DNA from 2 places in the Paenibacillus sp. FSL R7-0331 genome. Region 2 is predicted to be linked to the other one. Evidence: riboswitches for the same ligand, from Rfam matches in the RefSeq annotation. Region 2 holds a riboswitch; the other holds the start of a gene.
What was found. Region 2 has a riboswitch for cyclic di-GMP ahead of R70331_RS31985 (PA14 domain-containing protein). Riboswitches for the same ligand answer to the same signal wherever they lie in the genome.

Region 1 (3,142 bases), 3.4 Mb from region 2:
CTGCCATCATCTACAAATACCGAGCTGTTATAAGGAATCTGATCGCTTAGTGTACTTAGGACCGAAGCAATCGAGAGCTTAGGCAATATAGGCAATTCGTCATGGTAATTAGCATCTGCTGTAATTTCATGTCTGATAACGGTATCCCTGTCGATATGCTGAAGATAGTAGCTCAGGTTGTCACGCAGATCACCGCTGACCGAAATCGTCTGCGAATTCAAGATTTTGCCGACAAAGGTAGGATCGGAATCGAATTGAATCAGTGTTGCCGGATGATTCTCGGCTTTTAGATTGCAGATTGTCATATCACTCAGGCGTGAGCCGAGCACAATATAAAGATCGCTGCTGTTCAGCATGTCATCCCCGTGTTTGCAGCCGCCTACACCGCACGGGCCGTGGTACAGCGGATGGTCCCAGGCGATAGCGCCTTTTCCGCCCGGCGAGGTAACAACAGGGATATTAAAGGTTTCGGCCAGTTGAATAAGCTCCTGGTGTGTTCCTGACCGGTTAACGCCTTTACCGGCGATAATAAGCGGACGGGTTGATTCGTTAATAGCAGCGATTACGCGTTCGAAATTACCAGTGCTGACAACAGTCTCGCGCTCTGGAATGACAATGCGGCATTCCTCAAGCATTTCGGTCTGCACATCAAAAGGGATGCACAGATGTACCGGTCCGCGTTTGCCGCTCAGGGCTATAGAAATGGCATGATTAAAAATCGTACTGAAATGATCTCCGCGCTCTACCAGCTTGCTGAATAAGGTAGCCGGTCTGAACATATCCGCCAGATCAGCCAGATAGGATGAAGAGTCCTGGCACTGGGGAATTCCGAGCTCTTTAATGGACTGGTGACCGGTAATGAACAGAACAGGGAGGTTATTGGCTTTGGCATGTGCTGCTGCAGTAAGGAGGTTGGTTCCGCCCGGGCCTGAGGTCCCGAAGGCAACACCAAGCCCTCCGGTTTTGAGTGCATAGCCGGCGGCTTCGAAGCCGCAGCTGGACTCATGTCTGCCCGGAATAAATTCAATGCCGTAATCAACCATCTTAAGAGCTATAGGACAAATAGATTTGCCGATAATACCAAAGGAATGTGTTACGCCAAGGTTGTAAAGTGCCTCAGCCATATAATCTGCGACTGTTTTCAAGAGTTCCACCCTATCCGTTGTGTATTTTTCTAGCGACTCCAGTGACAATAGAATGCCTGTGCTCTAATGAGCACAGGCCAGTTGCACGTATAGCCGTTAAGAACGTAATTATTCTAACGTCCCGGCTGCAACCTGGCTATCCTGGCCCCAAGATTTGAGACTGTAGATCCATGGCTTTGCGTCATTTCCTTTCGGAGAACTTTGCCGATATTTGGTTAGGTACTAAGTTGGATAATATTTCTTTGGTTAAATTTACTTTTACAATATATTTTTAACTCTATCATTGTCAATACAATTATGCAGAAAAGTGCGAAAATTGACGAATTGCAGGACAATTCAGTGAATCCGTCTTACAAAAACCAAAAGAGCTGCCGCATGATGTAAGCGGCAGCTCTAGGACTGAAGTAATGCTTGCTTAGAACTTGAAAATGTGAATGGTTTTTTGCAGCTGGAATACTGCCTGGGTCATTTTGTCTGTCTCATCAGCAACGGATTGGAGAGCGTTGATCTGTTCATTCATGGCTGCGGACACCTCTTCAGTACCGGCTGCCGTCTGCTGGGTAATTGCCGATATATTTTCAATGGCACCGGAAATTTTGAGGGCGCTCTCCAGCATAAGGTCACTTTCCTGGGAAAAGGCGGCGATCTGCTCGGTTATGTATTGAACGCTTTGGACGATCTGGGAGAAGATATGGGCCGTTTCCACGATCAGTTCATTCTGTACCTGTACAACCTCTTCGTTAATCGCGATATTCTCTACAGCCTGCTTAATATCGGTTTCAATGCTGCGGATCAGGCCGAAGACTTCTTTGGTTGAGGCGGTTGACTCCTCTGCAAGCTTGCGGACCTCCTGGGCGACAACGGCAAAGCCGCGTCCGTGCTCACCTGCGCGTGCCGCCTCAATTGAAGCATTCAGCGACAGCAGATTGGTCTGCTCAGCGATTTCGGTAATGGACTTGGCTATCATGGAAATGCCGCGTGCGTTCTGGGAGAGCGCCTCAATGGTACCGGCAACCTTATTGGTAGCCTCGATGTTTTTGCGCATGCCTTCTGCTTGGGTATCTACTGACAGACGTCCCTGCTCAACCAATTCAAGCGTATGTATGGAGCGTTTATTCATTTCCTTGGTGGAGTGTGTGTAGTTGGCCACCTTGGTTTCAATATCCTTGATGGATTCCGTCATGTCCGCAATATCCGCTGAGATCTCATTGGCGCCGACCGCCAGCTCGTTGGAGGAGGAGGCCACCTGGGCCATTACAATTTTCAGGCTGTGATTCTTGTCCTCGATGCCTCTGCTGGCATCCATTACATGGCGTGTGATCTGTGACGCTTCGGTCAGAATTCTCTTGAGCTTGTCAATCATAACGTTGAAGGAGCGGCTGACCTCGCCCATCGACCCGTTCTCATCAGCCCGGCTTGTAAAATCGCCCTTGGCAATGGTGTGGGTAACATTGGAGAATTCATCAAATGAAGATGTAAGCGTTCTCTCAACGAAACGCGCGAGAGGATAAGTCAGACCGGCCAGTGCAGCAATAAGGATAATGCCGAGAACGATTTTGCCAATCATTACAAGAGTGATTAAAACCGGAACAGCGAACAAAGCGGCAACAAGGTAACAGCCGGCAACGATTCTCTGCTTTAACGGAAGCTTGGTCATCCAGTCCATAATAAAATTCCCCCTAAAAAAGATGGTGTGTATTGTAATAGTATAGGTGATCTGCGGGGAAACAGTCTATTGTAAAAACTGACATAAAACTTCAAACTCCAGATTCTCCGGCTGAGGCGGATTGCGCAATTTCTTCATATAAAAAAGAGGTTCCCCGTAATGATTCTACCAGCATGTTCACCAGCTCCTCAGGCGCGGTTGCAACAGCCTCCTGTCCCAGAGACAAAATGATTTTGCAGGCTGATTCCGGTGTGTGAAACTCAGCCTGAACCTTCTGCCAGCCTGCTTTGGAAGAAGGCACTGCAGTCAGTACGGCTGCATAACGCTCCTG
Region 2 (3,142 bases):
ATTGCGTACAAGCACCGGAGTACCGCTCAGCGTCATATTCTTAAAATATTCGCCGCTAAGCCCGTTAACTACAGGCTCCTGCAGTACGGAATCCGGAGCCAGGTCCGGCTTGGCAGCCTGTACCGGTACAGCTGTCGGTGCTGTTGTTGGAACCGGAGTCGGTACTGGTGTCGGCACTGGCGTTGGCACTGGAGTCGGTACTGGTGTCGGCACTGGCGTTGGCACTGGTGTCGGTACTGGTGTCGGTACTGGCGTTGGCACTGGTGTCGGTGCCGGTGTTGCTGTCGGTACTGGCGTTGGTGCCGGTGTTGCTGCTGCTGTCTGACTTGCAGCTGTATTCTTTACAAATAATGCACTTTCAGGAACAACAACCTTCGGCTGGCTTGGGCTCTGCCACATCAGGCGGGCGCTGGCGTCACCGGCATTCTCATAATACTCGACTTTAATATCGTACAGTTGTCCTGCCTGCAGGGTGATGCTTCCGGTACGCTCGGTACCGCTCTGCTTCATCCAGCTGTCAATCACTGATGTACCGTTAATCCATACACGGATGCCATCATCGGAATTCGTAAAGATCTGATAGGTTTCACTGTAAGCAGGCTTGATCAGACCGCTCCAGCGGATCGAAAATCCGTCAACCGGGAGTACAGGATCAGGAGCCCCCTGCCGCCAGCTGAAGTTCAGCTGTGCATCATTGCGTACAAGCACCGGTGTCCCGGACAACGTCATATTTTTAAAATATTCGCCGGTAAGCCCGTTAACAGCCGGCTCCTGAAGAGCAGGAGCCGATACCGGTGTTGCTATTGGCTTTGCTATCGCAGTTGGCGTCGGTACTGGCGTTGGTGTTGCTGTTGGAGCAGGTGTCGGTGTCGCTGTTGGTTTAACTGTCGGCGTTGCGGTCGGTGCCGGTGCAACCCATGCCTTATACTCATCACGGCCCAGGGTATAGCTGTCATTCATGAAGTTTTTGATGGTATCTGTACTGTTATTTTCATACAGCATTTTTCCCCAGTTCATCATGAAGGCATATTTTTGCTGGGACAGCTTCAGCTTTGCTATGCTTGGCATCTCACCATTTTCACCGATACCGATCGGTTTACCTGCGGCAAGACTGAGCAGACTGTCATAGTATTTATTCAAAAAGTCGTTATTATATATATCTACTGCGAGCACATCCACTTTGTCCGCACCCGGATAGGTGAGCTCATACGGATCGGAGTTGGAGTTAGGAGCATTCGGATTCCATACCCACAGTAAATTGTTTAATTGATGAACGTTAACAAAACGGTCATACATGATATTCCACAGTGCGGCAAAATTGTTTTTCTTCCCCCACCAGAACCAGCCGCCGTTCATTTCATGATAAGGTCTCCAAAGAATCGGAACTCCTGCATCACGCAAGCTTTTGAGAGATACGGCTACTTTGTCAAGGTCTGTAATCAGGGCATTATATTCAGTTGTGCCGGGTGTAACATATTTATTGAATTCTGCCTGCGTGATGTTCTTCTGCACATTTCCCCACTCGTATTTGGTGCCCGGCAGGCTCTGGTGAAATGTCATGGCTACGATACCGCCGGCTTTATGCCAGTTAGTGGCACTCCAGACGATGTTCTTACGCTGAGCAGCTACTCCGCTCTCGCTCTGTCCGCCGATCGCTCCCAGCTCATAGCCGTGCAGCGCTGCGTACTGTCCGCTTGTTCCTTTCAGCTTGTTGCTCAGCTCATCCGGACTTTCAAAATAATCATGCTGTCCTGTAATAATTGCATTCCCGGAAACAGCATACAATTTGTCCAGCAGCTTAACCGCCTCTGCTGAAGCATTGGAATTCACTGGTGCTCCGGTCACGGAAGCTGCTTGCACATTTGACGGCACAACGCCTAATCCTATAGGTACAGCGGACAATAAAACGGCCACGGACAATACGGCAGACAACAGACGAGACTTACGGTAAGCTTTCAACATTTATCTTCCTTTCGGTAGCCAGGCTGCCACTTGGGAGAGGCCCTATAGCTTTGCGTCCCTATCTTTCGAGTAGGTTTGCCTTTGTCGTTTTGGAAGGTGTTATCCCTCTTACCGTAAGTATCGACTCTATGAAGTTGTAGGTTTATAGCAAAAATGAAGAACTTTTAATAAATAGTTCCTAGTACCCGTTTCACGCTTTTCACAATTGGTTAAATAGATTAATTAGACCTATGAAATAAACTGATGCAGCTCGATGTCCTCCCAGTCCAGCGTAATCCGGATGTTATCCTCTTCCACAAGCTCCGACCCGCTCTGCACCTCTATAAACTCCACATCTGTCAGTGCCAGGATGGCATGCTTAGTGCCTTCAGGGATACGGACAACATCACCGGCTTTTACCGTATGCATTTTTTCATTGATGACAATGCTGGCTTCCCCGCTGACAAAGGTCCATATTTCACTGCGCTTGTGGTGCAGCTGATAGCTGATATTTTTACCTTGCTCGATAAAAATCCGCTTTGTCAGCACTTCATTTCCCTCATCGTACTTCACATAGTCGATAACCTTGTAATGGCCCCAGCGGCGTTCCTCGTACATCGGCCTTTGTTCGTGAGACTTCAGTACTTCCTTAATACGCGGGCTTTCCGCTTTATGAGTGACGAGAATTCCGTCCGGGCTGGCAGCGATGATCAGGTCCTTGGCCCCGATGACTGTAATCGGAATGTCCAGCTCATTGATCAGGCAGGTCCGCTCCGAATCAGAGGTTACTACCCCTTTGCCGACCAGATTACTGCTCATTTCCTCAGTCAGCGTATTCCAGGTGCCGAGATCCTTCCAGAAGCCGGCATACGGCTGTACAACAATTTTCTCCTCTTTTTCAACCACTTCATAATCAAAGCTGATGGATGCCAGCAGCTTATACTGCTTCTGCAGCTCCTCGTAATTAAGCGGCAGGCCTTTGCTCTGCAGAATATCCAGCAAATAACCGAGGCGGAAAGCGAATACGCCGCAGTTCCAAAGGGCGCCCTTGCTGATCAGCTCTTCTGCCTGTACACGGTCAGGCTTCTCCTGGAAATGGCTCACCTGCAGATAGCCGCCTTCCCCGGCCGCTGCACTGGTCGGAATAATGTATCCGTATTTCTCTGACGCATGCTCAGGCACTACGCCCATCAGCGCCAGG

Region 1: linked by a shared signal. The riboswitch ahead of R70331_RS19830 (thiamine pyrophosphate-binding protein) and the one ahead of R70331_RS31985 (PA14 domain-containing protein) in region 2 are both predicted to bind cyclic di-GMP.

What each region holds. Positions count from the first base shown of each region.
Region 1 is NZ_CP009284.1:4,598,670-4,601,811, reverse strand. Features, by position in the region: gene R70331_RS19830 (thiamine pyrophosphate-binding protein) at 1-1,154, opposite strand, end outside; cyclic di-GMP riboswitch class I at 1,269-1,361, opposite strand; gene R70331_RS19825 (methyl-accepting chemotaxis protein) at 1,561-2,811, opposite strand; gene R70331_RS19820 (helix-turn-helix transcriptional regulator) at 2,903-3,142, opposite strand, start outside.
Region 2 is NZ_CP009284.1:1,053,420-1,056,561, reverse strand. Features, by position in the region: gene R70331_RS31985 (PA14 domain-containing protein) at 1-1,872, opposite strand, end outside; cyclic di-GMP riboswitch class I at 1,973-2,052, opposite strand; gene R70331_RS04520 (sugar phosphate nucleotidyltransferase) at 2,191-3,142, opposite strand, start outside.